3 regions of the Arthrobacter sp. SAFR-179 genome follow, and region 1 is predicted to be linked to each of the others. Evidence: riboswitches for the same ligand, from Rfam matches in the RefSeq annotation. Region 1 holds a riboswitch; each other region holds the start of a gene.
What was found. Region 1 has a riboswitch for S-adenosylmethionine ahead of metX (homoserine O-acetyltransferase MetX). Riboswitches for the same ligand answer to the same signal wherever they lie in the genome.

Region 1 (3,254 bases):
GGGGCGGGCCACGAAGCCGACCGCATAGGTGAGGAAGGCGGCGATGATGCCGTCCAGTTCGGTGCCGGCGTTGGGGAAGAAGGCCTTCCCGAACACCAGGGTGGCGGCGGATGCGTAGAGGAAGAACTCATACCACTCCACGACGGTTCCGGCCATTGAGGCCGTCACCACCTTCTTGAGCCCTGAGGCCTTGATGTCGGTTTCCTCTGTACGCCTTGCGGCGGAGCTTTCCGTACTCATGTGAACTCCTTCGGCGTCGTCGTCGACACCACTGGGACCAGTCAATGGCGGCCGGGTGTGATGCACACCACGAACGCCGGATTTGAATGAGTATGGTCTGCCTTCGGTGCAACCTCAACGCCGATTAGTGCAGAAGGCATCTGCAGGAATGCACATGGGGGCCTCAGGCCAGGAAGCTGCCCCGCAGCTGGCCGCCCAACTGGCCGATCTCGGTCAGGAACCCGTCGTGCCCGATCGGCGCCTGGATGACGTGCACTCCGACGTCCCCTGGCAGGGCCTGGGCCAGTTCATGGGATTGGGACGGGAAATAGAGCCGGTCGGAGTCGACGGCGGCCACGAGGAAGCGTGCGGTTGAGCGGCCCAAGGTCTCGGCGAGGGTCCCCCGGCCCCGGCAGATGTCATGGCTCATCAACGCTTCGGTCAGGGCAATGTAGCTGTTCGCGTCGAAGCGCTTGACCAGCTTGTTGCCCTGGTGGTCAAGGTAGCTTTCCACCTGGTACCGGCCCCGGGCGGCCAGGACTTCACCCTTCAGGGGCGACTCGGGCGCCTGCGGCGAACGGCCGAAGCGGCCTTCCAGTTCGGCTGCTGAGCGGTATGTGATGTGGGCGATGCGCCGGGCAAGGGCCAGCCCTTCTTCGGGGCTGGGACCGCCGTAGTAGTCGCCGCCGTTGAAATTCGGATCCTGGCGGATGGCCAGGGTCTGGGCCTGCGCGAAGGCGATCTGCTCGGCCGTGCTCGCGGCCCCCACGGCGATGACGGCACAGCGCTGCACCCTCTCCGGGTACGTCACAGCCCACTCCAGGGCACGGGCACCGCCCATGGAGCCGCCCAGGACCGCGAACCAGCTCTTGATGCCCAACTGGTCTGCCAGGCGGGCCTCCGCCACCGTGCTGTCGCGCAGCGTGACCAGGGGGAAACGGGAACCCCAGGGGGCGCCGTCCGGGGCGGCCGACGACGGGCCCGTTGATCCGTAGCAGCCGCCAACGATGTTGATGGACACCACGAAGAACTTGTCCGTGTCCACGGGCGCACCGGGGCCGGCCAGCTGTTCCCACCAGCCTTCTTCGTCGGTGTCGCCGCGGGTCACATGGGTGCTTCCGGTCAGGGCATGCTCGATCAGGACGGCGTTGCTGGCGTCCGCATTGAGCGTGCCCCACGTTTCGTAGGCCAGCGTGACGTCCGGCAGGTAGCCGCCGGCTTCAAGGTCCAGTCCCCCGATCGAGGCGTAGCGGACGATTCCGTGTTCGGGGATGGTGGTTCGGGCGACGGTAACCGTCATGGCAAGACCTCTTCTACGCGCTTGCCTGCCGTCATTTGACCGGCAGGCCAGGTCCTCACCCGGGGCACCCCACCGCGGAAGGAGGGTTGCCGGCCAGCAAGCCGGGGCTGTCACTGGCACTCATGACCTGGTTCGAGTGTACGAAACACCCCCCGTTCCAAGCCAAGAGTGTGACTGGTTGTGACTTTCCCGGCTTGCCGGCGGCACTCACTGCAGCCCCGGCTGTTGTCTTAGGCCGCGGCGCCCTTAGCTGCGCGGAAGCCCGCTTCCAGGTCGGCCAGGATGTCATCGATGTGCTCCAGGCCGACGGACAGCCGGACCAGTCCCGGGTTCACCCCCGCCACTGCCTGCTGCTCAGGCGAAAGCTGGCTGTGGGTGGTCGACGCCGGGTGGATGACCAGGGAGCGGACGTCGCCGATGTTCGCAACATGGGAGTGCAGTTCAAGGGCGTCGACGAAGCGTTTGCCCGCCTCCGCCCCGCCGGCCAGGTTGAAAGCCACCACGGCACCCGTCCCCTTGGGCCCGTACTTGCGGCCACGTTCGTACCAGGGGCTGGAGGGCAGCCCCGCGTAGGCGACGGATTCGACGTCGTCCCTTCCTTCCAGCCAGCGCGCCACCTCCGTGGCGTTGGCAACGTGACGCTCCACCCGCAGGCTCAGCGTCTCCAGGCCCTGGGAGATCAGGAAGGCGTTGAACGGGGACACGGCCGAGCCGAGGTCGCGCAGCAGCTGGACCCGGGCCTTGAGGATGTAGGACAGGTTGGCTCCGAGTGCGCCGCCTTCTCCCAGGTCGCGTGCGTAGACCAGGCCGTTGTACGTGGGGTCCGGAGTGTTGAAGCCGGGGAACCGCTCAGGATCCTTGCTGAAGTCGAACTTCCCGGAATCGACAATGACGCCGGCAATGGCCGAACCGTGGCCGCCCAGGTATTTGGTGGCCGAGTGAATCACGATGTCGGCGCCCCACTCCAGCGGGCGGATCAGGTACGGGGTGGACAGGGTGTTGTCCACGATCAGCGGCACGCCTGCCTGGTGGGCCACCTCGGAGATGCCTTCGACATCCAGGACGTCCTGGCGGGGATTGGACACCACTTCGCCGAAAAAGAGCTTGGTGTTCGCCTGCACGGCGCCGCGCCACTGGTCCAGGTTGTCCGGATCGTCCACGAAGGTGACCGAAATGCCGAACTTCTTCAGGGTGTGGGCGAACAGGTTGTACGTTCCGCCGTAAAGGCTGGGGCTGGCCACGATGTGGTCCCCGGCCTCCGCGATGTTCAGGACCGCGAAGGTTTCCGCTGCCTGCCCGGAGCTGAGCAGCAAAGCGGCCAGGCCTCCCTCAAGGCTGGCGATCCGCTGTTCGACGGCGTCCTGCGTGGGGTTGCCGATCCGGGTGTAAATGGGGGCAAGTTCAGCCAGGGCAAAGCGGTTGGCTGCACTTTCGGCGCTGGGGAACACGAAGGACGTGGTCTGGTAGATCGGCAGGGCACGGGCTCCAGTGGCACTGTCCACTTCCTGGCCTGCATGGATCTGGCGGGTTTCGAAGGACCATCCGTTGGACATCCAAATCTCCTTTGACATGGGCCCGGCATGCATGGAGCAGTACGGGCCGCGCTTGCTGCCGGCTGGTGCCGGACAGCCAGGTCCTCACCCGGGGCACCCCACCGCGGATGGAGGGTTGCCGGCCAGCGAGCCGGGGCTTGGCGCTGGCGCTCATGACCTGCGCCCAGTCTAGGAACCGGGCG
Region 2 (3,254 bases), on a different contig from region 1:
CGGTGGCTGCCCTCCGTGACCACCTGGACGGCAAGGTCACCGTGATGCTCGGGCACTCAGGTGTCGGAAAGTCCACCATGGTGAACGCACTGACCGGCGCGGAGCGGGCCACCGGCGGAGTGAACGCCGTGACCGGCCGCGGCCGCCACACATCCTCCTCCGCCCTTGCCTTGCGGCTGGCGGATGCGCCGCCCGGCAGCTGGATCATCGACACCCCCGGCATCCGCTCCTTCGGCCTGGCGCACGTGAACCCGGACCGGATCCTGCGCTCCTTCCCGGACCTCTCCCCCGGCATCGAAAACTGCGAACGCGGCTGCAAGCACACGGCAGCCGCGGTGGACTGCGGCCTTGACGACTGGGTGGCGGGCGGACATGCAGGCCCCACCGGGGCTGCCCGGCTGGCGTCCCTGCGGCGGCTGCTGGGTGCGGATCCACGGATGGAAGCACAGGAAACCAAGGAGCTCGGCAGCGTCAACTGACGCGTTCTCCCGGCAGAACCGTTTGCAGACGGTAGTTTGGAACCATGATCCAACCCGCTTCGAGCTACAACGATGACCTGCGCCTGGCCCATGTCCTGGCCGACTCCGTGGATGACCAGACCATGAGCCGCTTCAAGGCCCTGGACCTCCACGTTGAGACCAAGCCGGACCTGACGCCGGTCACCGACGCGGACAAGGCCGCCGAGGAAGCCATCCGCGGCCAGCTTTCCCGTTCCCGCCCCCGCGACGCCGTCCTGGGCGAGGAATTCGGGAGCACCGGCCACGGTTCGCGGCGCTGGATCATCGATCCCATTGACGGGACCAAGAACTTTGTCCGCGGCGTTCCGGTGTGGGCCACGCTGATCGCCCTCGTGGACGAGGGTGAGCCGGTGGTGGGCGTGGTCAGCGCCCCGGCCCTTGGCAAGCGCTGGTGGGCGGCGAAAGGCATGGGCGCGTACATGGGCAGGTCCCTTGCCGCTGCCACCCGGCTCCGCGTCTCGGACGTGTCGAAGCTTTCCGATGCCTCCCTCTCGTACTCCAGCCTGGGCGGGTGGAAGGAACGCGGAAACCTGGACGAGTTCCTTGGCCTGACCGAGGATGTCTGGCGCACCCGGGCCTACGGCGATTTCTGGTCGTACTGCATGGTGGCCGAAGGCTCGGTGGACATCGCCTGCGAACCGGAACTGAACCTCTATGACATGGCCGCACTGGTGCCGATCGTGGTGGAGGCCGGCGGCCGGTTCACATCCCTGGAAGGCGAGGACGGCCCGTTCGGCGGAAACGCCCTGGCCACGAACTCAATCCTGCACTCGGAGGTCCTGCACCGCCTGAACCCGTACCTGGATGATCTGCTGTAACTGATGCGCTTTTCCGCATAAAAGCGAATAATGCGACGCCGGACACCTTCCTGGGGAAGTGTCCGGCGTCGTTTATTCGGCGGCACGTAATAAACACCTTAACAATTGCCGCGGCTTCAATCCTGGCCGCCCCATGTCCTACGCTTTTATTCAGGTCACGAGTGCCAGCGCAAAACCCCGGTTTGCTGGCCGGCAACCCTCCATTCGCGGTGGGGTGCCCCGGGTGACGACCAGGCCGGTCCGGAGCGGATGCGGCAAGCGCGGATTCCCCCATGGCGGAGTCCTGTCATCAAGTGAGGTCTCTGTGACAACTGCCACCGTCTCCCCCCAGCCCGTCATTGCCGAAGCCAGCGTCCCCGACGGACGCCACGCCGCTGCCGGCCGGCCCCTCGCTGCCGTCACCGGCGCCGAAATCCAGGCACCCCTGATTTCAGGCGGACACGTGCGGTACGCCAACCTCGATTACGGCGCCTCCGCCCCGGCGCTGTCCGTGGTGTCGGCCTACCTGAACGAGATCCTCCCCTACTACGCGAGCGTCCACCGCGGGGCAGGATACGCGTCCCAGATCAGCACCTCGGTGTATGAGAACGCCCGCAGCATCGTCAGGGATTTCGTCGGCGGCCGCTCGGATGATTCGGTCATCTTCACCCGCAACACCACCGATTCGCTGAACCTGCTGGCCGGTTGCCTGCCGGTGACCAATGGCCGGCACGACGGCGAGGTGCTCTACCTGGACATCGAACACCACGCCAACCTCCTGCCGTGGCAGGGCGTCCCGCACCGCAGCATCGTTGCCGCCGACACCATCACCGAAACCATCGACGCCGTCCGCGCGGAGCTGAGCCAGGGCGGCGTCAGCCTGCTCGCGGTTACCGGAGCCTCCAACGTCACCGGCGAAATCCTGCCCATCCGCGCCCTGGCCGCGCTGGCCCATGAGCATGGTGCACGGATCGTGGTAGATGCCGCCCAGCTCGCCCCCCACCGCCGCGTGGATATCAGCGCGGACGACGTCGACTACCTCGCCTTCTCCGGCCACAAGCTGTATGCGCCCTTCGGCGCCGGCGTCCTGGTGGGACGCCCGGACTGGCTGGACACCGGCGTCCCGCACCTCGCGGGCGGCGGCGCGGTCAAGGAAGCCAGGCTCGACGGCGTCAGCTGGGCCACTGGACCGGCGCGCCATGAGGGGGGCTCACCGAACGTCCTGGGAGCCGCCACACTGGCCCGCGCCACCCAGGTCATTGCCGGGCTGGACCAGGAACGCTGGCATGCCCACGAGTCCGCCATCCGTTCCTTCCTGGTGGAGGGCCTGCAGGAGATCGACGGCGTCACCGTCCACCAGATCTTCAAGGACACCAACCCGGAAACGGACACCATCGGCGTGGTCAACTTCTCCGTTGAGGGCTACGACGCAGGACTGGTGGCGGCGTACCTCTCGGCAGAGCACGGCGTGGGACTGCGGGACGGCCGCTTCTGCGCGCACCCGCTGCTGAAGCGACTGGGCCTGCCGTCCGGTTCCCTCCGCGCCAGCTTCGGTGTCGGTTCACGCCTGGAGGACGCCGAACGCCTGCTGGCCGGCATCCGTGCCCTGCGGAGCAACGGGCTGGGCTGGGACTACGTGGTGGACGCGGGCCGCTGGGTGCCCGCCAATGACACCCGCACCTACCCGCACTGGGCACCCAACACCCCGGGCACCGCCGGCGCCGCGCCCTGCATCGACGACTGACACCCTGCCCAACCCCTGCCGTCCAGGCCATCGATCCGGCGGCCAGGAGGATGCGGTAAATTCGAAAGGTACCGCAGGACGTCAGGTGAAGGAGGCCACGCGTGGTTCGGGGTGGCCCCAAGCTTGATCACGGGCGGCGCAGGGAACTCGGGCAGAGCTTCCAGGACGGCGGCAGGCACTACCAGCGCGTCCGCC
Region 3 (3,254 bases), on a different contig from region 1:
TCACCCAGCTCACGGCAGGCTGTTGCTCCAGCCACTCCGCGAGCCGCAGGGCGGTGGCAGAGGAATGGCTTACCCGCAGGCTCATGGTCTCCAGGCCCTTGGTCAGGACCCAGGCGTTGAACGCGGAGAGCGCCGGCCCGGTATGGCGCATCAGCTGCTTCACCGGGCCATCGATGAACTCCTTGGTGCCCAGGATGGCGCCGCCCATCACCCTGCCCTGCCCGTCGATGTGCTTGGTGCCCGAGTAAACGATGACGTCCGCGCCCAGGTCCCCGCAGCGCTGCAGCAGGGGAGTGGCAAAGACGTTGTCCGCCACCACGGTGGCCCCGGCAGCATGCGCAAGTTCGCTGACCGCGGCGATGTCCACGATCTCCTGCATGGGGTTGGACGGGGATTCGAAGAAGACGGCGGTGGTGGGCTGGGAGAGGGCTTCGCGCCACTGGTCCAGGTCCGGACCATCCACGAAGACCGTCTCCACGCCCCACCGCGGGAGGATCTCGTTCAGAATCACAAAGCAGGAACCGAAGAGCGAACGGGCGGCCACCACCCGGTCCCCCGCAGCGAGCAGGGCACCCAGGGCGGTGAACACCGCGGACATGCCCGACGCCGTCGCAAAGCATGCTTCGGTGCCTTCCAGCAGCCTGAGCCGCTCCTGGAAAGTGGCAACGGACGGGTTGCCGTAGCGGGAGTAGACAAAGCGCTCGTCTTCGCCGGTGAAGGCACGTTCAGCTGCTGCGGCGGATTCGTAGACGAAGCCGGAATTCAGGAAGATGGCCTCGGACGTTTCCTGGAAGTTGGTGCGGTCCAGCCCGCCGCGGACAGCCTGGGTGTCGGGGCTCCAGCCGGGGGCGTCTTGGTTGAAGCTCACTTAGTTCTTTCCGAGGTTGGTAGGCAGGCCGCGGTTCTTCCAGCCGTTGACGGTGCGTTCACCGTAGCGGTCCGGCTCGCCTTCAAAGCCTTCCAGCACGTTGTAGGAGATGAAGCCGGCCTGCGTGGCGGCGGTGGCAGCCGCAACGGAACGGGCGCCGGACCGGCACAGGAACACCAGTTCAGCGGACGGGTCCTCCGGCGCCTGCTCCTTGAGGTCCTTGACGAAGTCGGGGTTGGGGATGCCGCCGGGGAAGGTCCACTGGATGAAGAGGGGATCGTTGTCCGTGGCCTTGGTGTCCGGGATGCCGATGTGGGCCCATTCGCCCTCGGTGCGGACGTCCACCAGGACGGCGCCCTGTTGCAGCTTTTCCCATGCCTCATGGGGCGTGAGGTCTCCCGCGTAGCTCATGCGTGGCCCTCGCCGTCGAACTCGCCCTCAAAGTCTGCGTCCAGCTGATCCACTGCGGTGGCCACCGCTGCGTCTGCGGAGGCGATCGCTGCCGGAAGGACCACTGCCTGCGCCACGATGACGCTGGTCCCGTTGAAGGTTGCCGCAGGGCTGCCGTGCAGCACGTAGCCCTCGGCCAGGGCGGCAGAAATCCGCTCGCAGAATTCACGGTTGTCCGGGCCACTGATCAGGCGGTAGGACAGTTTCTCTTCAGGGGCGGGTGCGTCAGACACGACGGATCTCCTTCTTTCACGCTTGCAGCTCGAATCGGTCGATATGCCGAGTATTCACCTGAGGCACCCCGCCGCGAAAGGGAGGGTTGCCGACCGGCCAGTCAGGGCTTCACACCGGTACTCATTACTCCCCAAAAACGTAACACCTGCCGCGCCAGGCCGCATCGCCGCCGTCGTCATGTTCCGTAATTGAGCTGAGCCGAGGGAAGGTGCAGTGCCGGAGGACAGTCCGACGACGGACATCGCCGCAGGTGGGCGGCCCGCCGCGCACAGTCAGCAGCCGCCGGGCCGATAAAGTTCTTACCGGGGCGCCGCCGGCGTCATCAGGGCAACGAGTACCGGGGGTCTTCGCACCATGCGGCCAGTCACATCGCACCACCACGCCGCAACCCGCCGGAACCACCGGCAGCCGATTGCCGCGCTTCTGGCAGCGGCCCTCATTGGGCTCATGGTCCTGTTGGCGGCTCCTCCTGCGCATGCGGCGGAGGCTGAACCCGAGAAGGGGAAGCCCTGGCTCGGTGCGGTGCTCGAATGGGGCGAGGACACTGCCGCAGGATTCAGCGGCAGGCTTGGCGCAGGCCCGGCCGTCTTCGGCCACGACATCACCATTCCGTACCGCGATTCTGAACGGAATGACATCGATGGTTTCCTTCAGCAGGCCGGGGCCGAAGGCGCCCACGCCCTGCTCACGGTGAAGCCGGCGGTGCCGCTGGACCAGCTCGGCGCCCCGGAGGCAGAAGCGTTCGCCCAGCAGGTGCGCGGCCTCGCCGCCGGATTCAAGGGGCAGCTGCTGGTCCGGTTTGCCCCGGACATGAACACAAGCTGGGTGGCATGGGGCCAACAACCTGCCGCCTACCGTGAGGCCTTCCAAACGGTTGCGGCAGCGTTCAGGAAGTACGACGGCGGCCGGGCCGCCATGGTGTGGGCGCCTTACCTGGGCAAGGACTACCCCTTCGACCGGAACCGGAATGCGCCGCAGCCGGGAAGCGAAGGCTTTTCCGTCCTGGACACGAACGGTGACGGTGCCTGGGACGGAAAAGACAGCGCCTACGCGCCCTTCTACCCGGGCGATGACGCCGTGGACTGGGTGGGGCTGGCTGCTTATCACGATGACACCGCCGGTGGTGCCGCCGCCAACACCCTGCCGCGGGCCGGCGAACTCCAGGAGATGCTGACGGACTCCGGCAGCGAAAACTTCTACGGCACCTACTCCGAGGGGCACAATAAGCCTTTCCTCCTCCAGACCGCGGCCTTCTACAGCCCTGCCTCCGGCGGGGCGTCCGAGGCGGACATCAAAACGGGCTGGTGGGACCAGGTGGTAACCACTGCCACGTCCCCCGGGTTTGCCGCGACTGCCGCAGTGGTCTGGGACGAGCGCACCAGCACCAGGGATACCGGCGTGGCAAGCATCAGTTGGCTGCTTACCGGCCACCCGGATATTGCCAAAGCGGCACTGGAGAGACTTAAGGAATCTCCGATGGTCACGGGTCCGCTCACCGGCGTTGCCTCCGGAATCACGTACGACCGGAGCAACACCCTCTCCGGGGCTGCCGCCTGGACTGTCGCTGCCGCCATGGTGATTCTCCTGGTGGCCTTGTGGCAGATTCCCCGCCGGATCAACGCTGCCACGGCCTGGAGCTACCGGGATCCCTCCACCCGGGATTCGCGGGTGGATCTGCTGCGCGGAGTGGCCATCGTCTTTG

Region 2: linked by a shared signal. The riboswitch ahead of ACR65K_RS03450 (aminotransferase class V-fold PLP-dependent enzyme) and the one ahead of metX (homoserine O-acetyltransferase MetX) in region 1 are both predicted to bind S-adenosylmethionine.
Region 3: linked by a shared signal. The riboswitch ahead of ACR65K_RS10570 (DUF1737 domain-containing protein) and the one ahead of metX (homoserine O-acetyltransferase MetX) in region 1 are both predicted to bind S-adenosylmethionine.

What each region holds. Positions count from the first base shown of each region.
Region 1 is NZ_JBPFDM010000003.1:164,742-167,995, forward strand. It holds gene ACR65K_RS07720 (MFS transporter) at 1-240, opposite strand, end outside; gene metX (homoserine O-acetyltransferase MetX) at 404-1,519, opposite strand; SAM riboswitch class IV at 1,532-1,647, opposite strand; gene ACR65K_RS07730 (bifunctional o-acetylhomoserine/o-acetylserine sulfhydrylase) at 1,750-3,072, opposite strand; SAM riboswitch class IV at 3,116-3,230, opposite strand.
Region 2 is NZ_JBPFDM010000001.1:706,562-709,815, reverse strand. It holds gene rsgA (ribosome small subunit-dependent GTPase A) at 1-479, shown strand, start outside; gene hisN (histidinol-phosphatase) at 524-1,336, shown strand; SAM riboswitch class IV at 1,490-1,603, shown strand; gene ACR65K_RS03450 (aminotransferase class V-fold PLP-dependent enzyme) at 1,641-3,059, shown strand; gene ACR65K_RS03445 (class I SAM-dependent methyltransferase) at 3,161-3,254, shown strand, end outside.
Region 3 is NZ_JBPFDM010000005.1:85,714-88,967, forward strand. It holds gene ACR65K_RS10560 (O-succinylhomoserine sulfhydrylase) at 1-868, opposite strand, end outside; gene ACR65K_RS10565 (rhodanese-like domain-containing protein) at 869-1,279, opposite strand; gene ACR65K_RS10570 (DUF1737 domain-containing protein) at 1,276-1,551, opposite strand; SAM riboswitch class IV at 1,565-1,680, opposite strand; gene opgC (OpgC domain-containing protein) at 1,907-3,254, shown strand, end outside.